Regions from separate parts of the Dactylosporangium sp. NPDC006015 genome, predicted to be linked through region 1. Evidence: riboswitches for the same ligand, from Rfam matches in the RefSeq annotation. Region 1 holds a riboswitch; each other region holds the start of a gene.

Region 1 (3,270 bases):
ACGGGTCGGCGGCGTACGCGCCGGCGGGCCAGGTCGTCCTGCTCGACCCGGCCGTGCTCGCGCAGCGTCTGGTACAGCGAGACGGTCATCGCGGTGTCGTCGGTCCACGGCCACGGGCCCTGCGGCACCAGCCGCTCCTCGATCTGCCACCGCATCTGGTCGGCGGGCCGGAAGAACCAGGTCTCGCCGAACGCGTCGCCCAGCGCCGTCCCGTGCAACGAGCGGGTCGCGGCGTCGACGTCGGTGATCACCGTCCGATCGTGGCAGCCGGTCACCGCGCCTGTCGAACCGTTTCCGCGCACCACCCGCCACGCCGTGCAGCCGGGCGGCCGGGCGCATGACAGGCCGGCGGTCAGGCGAAGTCGGCCGCGGTCATGCCCTCCGGATGGCCGGGCGGCCACTGTACGAGCTCGATGCGGTACCCGTCGGGATCGGTGAGCCAGGACGTGGCCATGCCCTCGCCGTGGTCGGTCGGCGGCCCGGCCGCGATGCCCCTGCCGGCCAGGTCGGCGACCGTGGTGCCGAGGTCGCCGACCTGGATGACGAGGTGGTTGACGGCGCCGGTGTCGGTGACCGGCCGGGCGGGGTCGTGCACCAGCTCGAGGCTGACGAACGGGTCGCCGGGCAGCTGCAGCATCGTCAGGCTGCCGAACCTGGTCTCCGGGACGTGGCCGACCTTCGCGTAGCCGACCGCGGTGTAGAACGCGAGCGAGCGCTCCAGATCCGTGACCCGCAGCCCGAGATGCAACATGCGCATGCCCGGCAGACTACCGTCCGTGACTACGCGACCCTGCCGTAGCCGTACAGCGTGTCGATGTCGACGGGAGCGACCTTGACGACCGTGCGGCTGTTCGGGGCGTGGATGATCTGGTTGTTGCCGATGTAGATGCCCACGTGCCCGAGGCCGTTGTAGAACACCAGGTCGCCGGGGGCGAGCTGGCTGCGGGAGATGTGGCGGACCTTCGACCACTGCTGCGCGGCGTTGTGCGGCAGCGTCACGCCGGCCGCCTTCCACGCCATCATGGTCAGGCCCGAGCAGTCGAACGTGTTTGGTCCGGCCGCGCCCCACACGTACTTCTTGCCGAGCTGTGCCCAGGCGTAGTTGACGGCCTTGCCGGCGTTGCCGGACACGGCCGGCGGCTTGGCCGGGGTCGTCGCCGGGGGAGGGGTGGTGGTCTTGACCTTCGCCGCGGCGGCGGCCGCCTCGGCCTTGGCCTGCAGCGCGTCGAGGCGGGCGATGTCACCCTCGATCTTCTTGCGGCGGGTCTCCAGCTCCGTCTTCTGCTGGCTCTGCGCGGCGAGGGTCTCGTCCAGGCGCCGCTGCTCGGTGTCGAGCGCGCCCTTCGCCGCCGTGTACGCCGCCAGGTCCCGCTGCTGGCTGTGCGAGATCTGCTGGAGGGTGCCGACGCGGGCGGTGAGCGTGTCGGTCGACGTCGCCCCCAGCATCAGTGACAGAGTGCCGAGGTCGCCCCCGGTCTTGTACGCGTTGACCGCGAGCGCCGAGGCGTTGTCCTGCGCCGTCGCCATGGTCTCCTGCAGCGGCGCCATGTCGGCCCGGAGCTTCGTGATCGCCGCCTGGGTGGTCTCCAGGTCGCCGTTGACCTTGTTGTACAGCTCGACGACGTGCTCGACCTCTTGGTTGCCCTTGTCGATCTGGGCCTGGAGCTCCTGCGGCGTCGGGTCCGCCTGCGCGGCGCAGGCCGGGGCGATCATTGCCGCCACCGCCAGCGCGACGACCGAGGCGCGGAGCGTCGTACGTCCGTTGAACACGGCACAGTCCTTCTTCGCTGACCGCCTACCGGGTTAGCTGACGGATTCGGGCGAGAAGAAGGCGCGCCCTACCGCGCCCCGGTGTGGCGGGCGCGGATTCACCCCATGGGGAAGCCCCGATTGGTTCCCCGGCTCACCGGCCGCACGCATCGTGCCCGCGCGACCGACAACTCGGCGGTGGCTGCCCGGCCACCCCGGCGGGGCGGGCGATGTCCGGCAGGCCGGCCCAAACGTAACGCCGGACCACACTGCCGGCGCTCGATCTAAGCCACACTTAACGTAGACACAAGACTGACCTGCCCGGCTCGTCACCGGTGGCGGTCGGTGGAGCGGGCCATGACGGCCAGGCCGGCGACGGCCAGCAGGGCGAGGGCGGCCGGGATGAGGAACACCCGCGGGAGCCCGATGGCGGCGGCGCCGGTGCCGCCGGCCGCACCGCCGAGGGCGGAGGCGAGCGCGGTGGAGCTCATGAAGATCGCGGACGCGGTGGCGACAGCGGTCGGCAGGAGCCGCTGGGCGACGATGATGCCGAGCGTGGCGAAGACGCCCCACACGCCGCCCATGAGGATCTGCCCGGCGAACAGACCGGCGGCGTTGCCGGTGACGGCGAAGCAGACGTTGGCGGCCACGCCGAACCCGGCGCCGAGGACCATCAGCTCCATCATGCCGGTCCGGCGGGCCACGACCACGGCGACGGGCATCAGCACGATCTCGACCAGCGGCTGGATGCCGATGACCGCGCCGCTGAGGCCGGCCGGGAAGTGCAGCTGGTCGTTCATGTACAGCGGGAGGTACGCGTACTTGACGGGCTCGCCGGCGTACACGAGGACGTAGAGGCCGGTGAACGCCAGCAGCGGCAGCATCGCCCGCAGGCCGGGGCCCCGGTGGCCGACCCCCGGCGCGTCGCCGGGTCCGGCCGGTGCCGCCGGTGCTGTCCGGAGCGCGCCGAGCGGCACGATCTGGGCGAGCGTGCAGACCGCCGTGGCGACCAGCATGGTGCGCAGCGACGTCTGCGCCGCCAGGAACGACCCGGCCACCGGGCCGACGACCCAGCCGCCGGTCAGGGCCATCCGCACGACGGCGACCACCCCGTCGTTGTTCGGGCCGGGGTGCGCCTTGAGCTCGTCGTGGACGGCGGCGAAGAGCTGCGACGTCGCGGCGCCGCCGAACCCGCCGACGACGGCGCTGATGACGTAGGGCATCCACAGCTCGGTCGAGTACGCGATGCCGATCCAGCCCACGAACCCGGCGGCGGCGCAGATGCGGAACAGCCCGAGACGGCGCCCGGTGCGGTCGGACCGCCGGCCGACCAGGAACCCGGCCACGGGCGCGGCCAGGTTCGTCAGGTAGAACAGCCCCGCCGCGGTGAGCGAGGCGTGCAGGTCGTTGACCAGGAACGTCGCGATCTGCGGGGCGGCGGCCGAGAAGCCGAGCGCGGACAGGAACACCGCGAGCGTGGCGCCCCGGTAGAGCGGCGACGCGAGGGTCAGCCGCAGCGCC
Region 2 (3,270 bases), on a different contig from region 1:
ACCGCGTCGACGTTGTTGAAGGTGGGGTTGACGCTGACGCTGACGCTGCCGTTGTTCGGTGCCGTAGGACTACCGCCACCGCTTGCGGTGTCACTGCAAGCGGTGAGCGCGACGGTGACAGTGAGGGCGACGCCCACCAGCACGGCGCTGCCTCGGGTGTAATGCCTCATGGCGCACAGACTCTTTCGACTCGGTGTGGTGAGCTGCATCGCCCTGAGCGGCTACCCCTGTGATGCGGTCATACCGAACGCGGGCGTCATCGCCCGGACGGCGTGACCTCGGCGCTGCAATCCGTTCCACAGCCGGACTCGACGCAATCCCACACTCCCGGGCATCCACGGCATGCTTCCCGAACCGGGTGGCGTTATGCGAGCTCCACACCACCGACCAGGAACTCACCCGGCAGCCTGACCGGTCGTCGCTTCAGTGCGGGTCGATGGCTAAGCATGCCCATCGCCGCCCCGCCCGGCAACGCGCCGCGCAGACCGCCACCGGACACCCACATCGTGACCACGAACAGGGCGCTGGACGCCAGGACTGAGCCCACGACGGCCGGCCACCACGACGCCGCCCTGCCACCGTCAGTTGATCGGCGATGCCGGGAATCAATACGAGTAGCCGCGCGAGGAGATCCAGTCGGCCAGCTTGGGAGTGCTCAGCCAGTAGGTGCCGTCCCCACTCGGGTCGGCCGGGTCGGCGATCTTCACCGTGCCGCCGCTGTCGCGGTATCCGACGACCGTCAGGTAGTGACCGCCTTCGTAGGCGTGCACGGCACCGGCGGTGTCGGTCGCGTGTCCGGCGATGTTTGCCACGATTGCCCGTCCGCCGCCGACCGTGGTCAGCACGTCGGTCTGAAGCTGCGCGGCCTGCGCGGGCGTTGCCGGGTAGACCGGGATCTCTCTGGTCTGGTACAGCGTGCGGCCGTGCCCGAGCACCTGGTTGAGTACGCGGGTGGTGTCGAGGGCCGAGTTCGTCCCGTTGGTGGTGGTGCCCAGCATGGCCGCGGCCTCGTCCTGACTGACGGCGTGGCCGGCCGCCGTGAGCGCGATCCGGGTGGCCGCCGGCCCGCAGAAGTAGTAGTTCGGCTGCAGCTGGAACTGGTACTTGAGGAGCATCGTCGTCGGCGCGGACGGCGCCGCACCGTCGGCCTTCGGTGGTTTCGTGGTCAGCGCCGCGCCCGCCGCTGCGGTGCGCCCAGACGGCGGATCGCCGAGCTGACTGAGCACGATGCCGGCCACGGCCGCCGCGGCGAGCATCACGCACATGGTCACCGCCATCCGCGGCCGGCGGATATCCCCGGCGCGGTGGGACTGCGGCTGTACGGATTCAAGGTTCACAACGAGTCTCCAGTAGCCCGGAGCAGGGCGATCGATACGGGCATGACGTGCGACGACACGCGATGCACAGCCATCGGGCAGCAAGAAGTGATGTGCGCGGCGCACAGTCCCGCTCGCCACCTCAGCAGCCGGACGGATGGCGCACAGGCCACGGGCCTGCGGCTGCCTGCCGCGCTGCGTCAGTAGCCGCTGCAACGGAGCGGCCGGCACCTACGCGACTGTGACCACCCGCAGCGTGACAGCAGGCGGCACTAGCGTCCTGTTGACGCCGCTCGGCGCGCGGACGAGCAGGCACGCGCCCTGCGAGGACCTCGGCGATGGGGGTAACGGCTGTGCACAGACACTTCTCCTTACGCGTCCGCCTACCGGGTCAGCTGACGGATTCGGGCGCGAAGGTCGCCCTACCACAGGCCGTCGGCCCGCGGATTCACCCCAGACATGCGGTGGGTCCCCGGCTCGTGCGTGCACGACTCAGCGAGCCTGCCCGGCGTCACCTGCTGTGAGCATGAACCGGACCAAGCGACCCATGACGTTACGCAAGGGGCACTGCCATGGCAAGGCCCGCTAGTGCTGTGTCCACGAACGTTGGCCGGGATTTTCTGTCGTACCCCTGTGCTTGAGTGTTCGTATGCCTCGCCGTCGTGATCCTGCTGCTGCCCGGGTGGTGCACCGCACCTGCCGGGTCGGGTTGCGGGTCACGCGTGGTCAGAGGGAGCGGTGTTTCGGGCTGCTGCGCTCGGCCGGCGACGTGTGGGCGTGTGTGCTGGAGGTCAACCACTGGCGGTGGCGGCATCAGGCGCCGCCGGTGGTGTCGTATCAGGCACTGTGCCGGGAGCTGTCCACGGCCGGTCCAGGCACCTTCGGTGACCTGGACACGACCGGGGCCCGGTCGGTGCTACGCCGGTACTCCGACGCCTGGTTCACGGCGGCGAAACGCCGCAAGGCCGGTGACCTGTCCGCACGGTTCCCGCGCAAGCGGCGCGGTCTGCTGCCGGTCCGCTACTACCACGGCACGTTCACCTTGGACGGGCGGCGACTGCGGCTACCGACCGCGAAGGGTGCGGCGCCGTTGTGGCTGCGCCTGGACCGGGCGGTGCCGTACCCGGTCGAGCAGGTCCGGTCCGTGGCCCTGCTGGCCGAGGGCGGGCGGTTGTGGGTCGAGGTCACCGCCGAGGTTCCCGTCACCGTGTATCCGGCCGACGCAGGTCCGGACCCGGCTCGGGTCGCTGGCGTCGACCTCGGTGTCATCCACCCCTACGCGGTTGCTGGCGCTGACGGGCACGGGCTGCTCGTTTCCGCACGCGCGGTCCGCGCCGAGCACCGTATGCATCTCTCCGACACCAGGCACCGCCGCCGGGCGACCGCCGCCCGGGCCCCGAAACCCGGGCAGCGCGGGTCACGGCGGTGGCGCAAGACCTGTCGCCGTGCCCGCCTCGTCGAGGGCCGGCACCGGCGCCGGGTCCGGCAGGCGCAGCATGAGGCGGCGAAGACCGTGATCGGCTGGGCGGTGCAGCGGCGGGTCGGGACGTTGACCGTCGGCGACCCTCGCACCGTCCTGGACCTGCCCGCGGGCCGGCGGCACAACCTGCGGCTGCGGCAGTGGCAGGTCGGCCGCGCCATCGCAGTGCTGCGGGACAAGGCCGAACTCGCCGGCATCACCGTCCACCTCGTCGACGAACGCGGCACCTCATCAACCTGCCCCACCTGCCGCAAGAAGATCACCAAACCGGCCGGGCGGACCATGACCTGCCGGCACTGCAACCTCACCGGGCACCGCGACCTGTTCGCGGCCGCCACCATCGCCACCCGCACCCCCAACCACCCGGGCGGGAACCCCACGGGCGGCGGCACCAGCACCCCAGCAGCAGTAGTGCTGCCGCAGGTGCTTACGCACCGTCGAGCAGGACGACACCTCCCCGGTGCCGGACTGTCC
Region 3 (3,270 bases), on a different contig from region 1:
GCCCGCCGCGCGCTGCAGGAGTACCGCCAGCACCTGCCGTAACCGTCGGAAGGCAAAGAGAAGGGCGCCCCACTCCCCGGGGCGCCCTCCTGGTCTTCGGCGACTAGCAGCTGAGCGAGCCCGCTCCGACGCCCACGCCGAGGATGCCGACGAAGCGCTGGTACGCCGCGACCCGGCTCTGCACCTGCGCGGGGTTGCGCCCGCCGCACTCGAGGCTGCCGTTGATGCTGCGGATCGTCTCGCCGAAACCGGCGCCGTTGACCATCGCGTTGTGCGGCGTCATCGTGCCCGGGCCGGTCTGCGTGTTCCAGTACCAGAGCGCGGTCTTCATCGCCACGGCCGGGTCGGTCTGCACCAGGTTCGGGTTGCGCAGCAGGTCGATGCCGAGCGCGTCACCGGCGGCCTTGTAGTTGAAGTTCCAGCTGAGCTGGATCGGCCCGCGGCCGTAGTACGCGGCCTGCCCGGCGGGGCAGCCGTACGGCTGGCTCGTGTCGCAGTAGTGCGGGTAGTTTGCGGTGTTCTGCTCCACGATGTACACCAGGCCGCCGGTCTCGTGGTTCACGTTCGCGAGGAACGCCGCCGCCTCCTGCTTGCGCTGGGCGTCCGATCCCGTCTTCGCGAACGCCGGGTAGGCGTTCAGCGCCGCGACCAGGCCGTTGTACGTGTAGAAGGGGTTCCGGTTCGGGAACATCTGGTTGAACTGGGCCTCGCTGACGACGAACGCCCCGTTCGACGGCGGGTTCGTGGTCGGGTTCGGCGGCGGCGTCGTGCCGCCCCCTCCGCCGTTGCAGGTGTACGGGTCCCAGTACCAGGTGCTGATCGTCGGGCTGTACCCCGGGTTGTCGTGCTCGGCGATGTAGTACTTACCGTCGGTGAACTTCACGATGTCACCGGTCACGTAGTTGCGACCCTGCACCCACGCCGGGAAGCTGCACCCGCCCGCGGACCCGGTCTGCGTCGGCGGCTGCGGCGTGCTCCCGCCGCACGACCCCTGGTCCTGCCACACGCCGGTGTTCCCGGGCGGCGCCTCGTTCTGCGTCCACCACTTGGCGAGGAAGTTGTGCCCGTTCCGCGACACCGTGGCACCCCCGGTGTACACGGCCGACGCCTGCCACGCCGGCGCACAGGTGGCCGCCGACGCCGGCAGCATGTTGAAGACGGCGATGACGCCACCGACGACGGCGGTCGCGGCGAGCCCCGCCCACAGGCGCACTCTGGACACCAGATCACTTCCGTTCAGATCGACGCTGAGCCCCCATCCGACCAGCCACCACCGCGGTACAGGAGCAATCACATCGATTTATGAAGAATCTTTACGGTTCCCCTAACCTCACCTTTCCGAGGTGACTCGGGGTGACACGGGGTGACCGCGGGGTGGCGTAAAACAATCGCCCGGGCGAGAACGTTGCCGTCGGGGTGAGGCCAGTTGAGTGATTTCCGTCACGCGAGATTCTTTCGGCAAGCTTAGGCGACCTGCTTGGACGGCGCGGTTTCGAGAGGTGCGTCACAGCGGCGGACAGGCAGTACGCTGCGCGGTCTGATCGCCCTGGGTAGGCTGGCCGTCGGTCCCGTCCGACATGGCGCCGCCCCCCGCGGCGCCGGGCGCGACTGCCGCCCAATCGCCGGCTCGACACCGGCGAATCGGGGACCCAACCGCACAGTGGGGTGAATCCGCGGGCAACCGCGGTAGGGGTCGTTCCGTCCCGAACCCGTCAGCTAACCCGGTCGGCGGCCGACGGAAGGAACAACGAGCCAGATGTCATCACGACATCCCGGTCGGCGGATCATCGCCGTCCTGATGACGGCCGCCGTCCTTTTTGGGATGGCCGCCACTCCGGCCGCCGCCGAGCCGGGAGACGACACGGGCGACGAGGGATCCAACGCGTCCCTCGCCCAGGTCCTCGACGAGAGCACCCGCGCGTGGATCGAGGCCAAGGACAAGTACGACGCCTCGGTGAAGAACCAGGCGGACCTGACCGCCAAGCTCGCCCAGACCGAGGCCAACCTCGCCAGGGTCACCGAGCAGGTGTCGGCGATCGCCGTCGCCGCGTACCGGACAGGGCCGCTCACCACGTTCGTGGCGCTGATGGACTCGGGGAGCCCCACCGGCTTCGCGGAGCGGGCCGGCTCGATCGACGAGATCGCCCACCACAACGACAACCTGCTGCGCGAGCTCAACCAGCTGAAGCGGGACCAGGCGGCGCAGAAGACGGCGCTCGAGGGCGAGGTCAAGCTCCAGCAGGAGCAGGTCGCCGTCATGGCCGCGAAGAAGAAGGAAGCCGAGAAGGGCCTGGCCCAGGCGGGCGGGCCGAGCAACGGCTTCGTGTCGGCCAACCTGCCGCTCGCGCAGCCGTCGCCGCGCAACGCCAGCGGCGGCTGGTCCTCGGAGTCGTGCAAGCAGAACGACCCGACCACCAGCGGCTGCATCACGATGCGCACGCTGCACGCGATGCAGCAGGCGCAGGCGGCGGGCTTCAAGCGGTTCGTGTCCTGCTACCGGCCGAGCGGGCCGTACGAGCACCCGAAGGGCCGCGCGTGCGACTTCTCGGTGCAGGCCAAGTCTGGCTTCGGTGGCGTCGCCGCCGGTGAGGACAAGGTCTACGGGGCCAACCTGGCGACGTACTTCGTGAAGAACGCGGACCGGCTCGGCGTCATGTACGTCATCTGGTTCAAACAGGTGTGGACACCCGCGGTCGGCTGGCACCACTACAGCGGCGTGGGCGGGGACCCCTCCAGCGACCACACCAACCACGTGCACCTCTCGCTCCTGTAAGCACCGCCAAGACCTCACGTCTGCGTACGGCCGGCCGATAGGGCAACTGTCGACCGGCCGACGCAGGGTGAGGGGATCCGAAGTGAAGCACCGACTCGTGACGCGCAGCGACTTCGACGGCCTGGTGTGCGCCGTCCTGCTGCGTCACCTGGACCTCATCGGCGACATCACGTTCGTGCACCCCAAAGACGTCCAGGACGGCACGGTCGACATCGGACCCGACGACATCCTGACGAACCTGCCCTACGCGCCCGGCGCCCACCTCGTCTTCGACCACCACCACTCGGAGACCCTGCGCAACGCGGGCGACAACATGGACGACCGGACCAACCACATCATCGACGCGGAGGCCCCGTCGGCGGCCCGCGTCATCTACGACCACTTCGGCGGCGCCGCGCGGTTCCCGAACGTGTCCGACGAGCTGATGGAAGCGGTCGACAAGGCGGACTCCGCCCAGTACGACATCACCGACATCCTGCAGCCGGTCGGCTGGACGC

The links. Region 1 has a riboswitch for cyclic di-AMP ahead of ABZ321_RS08770 (NlpC/P60 family protein). Riboswitches for the same ligand answer to the same signal wherever they lie in the genome.
Region 2: it holds a riboswitch for cyclic di-AMP, as region 1 does, so the genes downstream of both, ABZ321_RS28505 (C39 family peptidase) here and ABZ321_RS08770 (NlpC/P60 family protein) in region 1, are expected to answer to the same signal.
Region 3: it holds a riboswitch for cyclic di-AMP, as region 1 does, so the genes downstream of both, ABZ321_RS07390 (hypothetical protein) here and ABZ321_RS08770 (NlpC/P60 family protein) in region 1, are expected to answer to the same signal.

The regions. Positions count from the first base shown of each region.
Region 1 is NZ_JBEXUD010000004.1:56,243-59,512, forward strand. It holds partial or broken gene ABZ321_RS08760 (ADP-ribosylglycohydrolase family protein) at 1-401, opposite strand, end outside; gene ABZ321_RS08765 (VOC family protein) at 353-757, opposite strand; gene ABZ321_RS08770 (NlpC/P60 family protein) at 781-1,770, opposite strand; cyclic di-AMP (ydaO/yuaA leader) riboswitch at 1,778-1,957, opposite strand; gene ABZ321_RS08775 (MFS transporter) at 2,079-3,270, opposite strand, start outside.
Region 2 is NZ_JBEXUD010000017.1:50,409-53,678, forward strand. It holds gene ABZ321_RS28500 (DUF305 domain-containing protein) at 1-170, opposite strand, end outside; gene ABZ321_RS28505 (C39 family peptidase) at 606-1,547, opposite strand; cyclic di-AMP (ydaO/yuaA leader) riboswitch at 1,682-1,824, opposite strand; gene ABZ321_RS28510 (transposase) at 1,966-3,270, shown strand, end outside.
Region 3 is NZ_JBEXUD010000003.1:252,460-255,729, forward strand. It holds gene ABZ321_RS07380 (NAD(P)/FAD-dependent oxidoreductase) at 1-42, shown strand, start outside; gene ABZ321_RS07385 (glycoside hydrolase family 19 protein) at 104-1,222, opposite strand; cyclic di-AMP (ydaO/yuaA leader) riboswitch at 1,611-1,747, shown strand; gene ABZ321_RS07390 (hypothetical protein) at 1,757-2,773, shown strand; gene ABZ321_RS07395 (exopolyphosphatase) at 2,856-3,270, shown strand, end outside.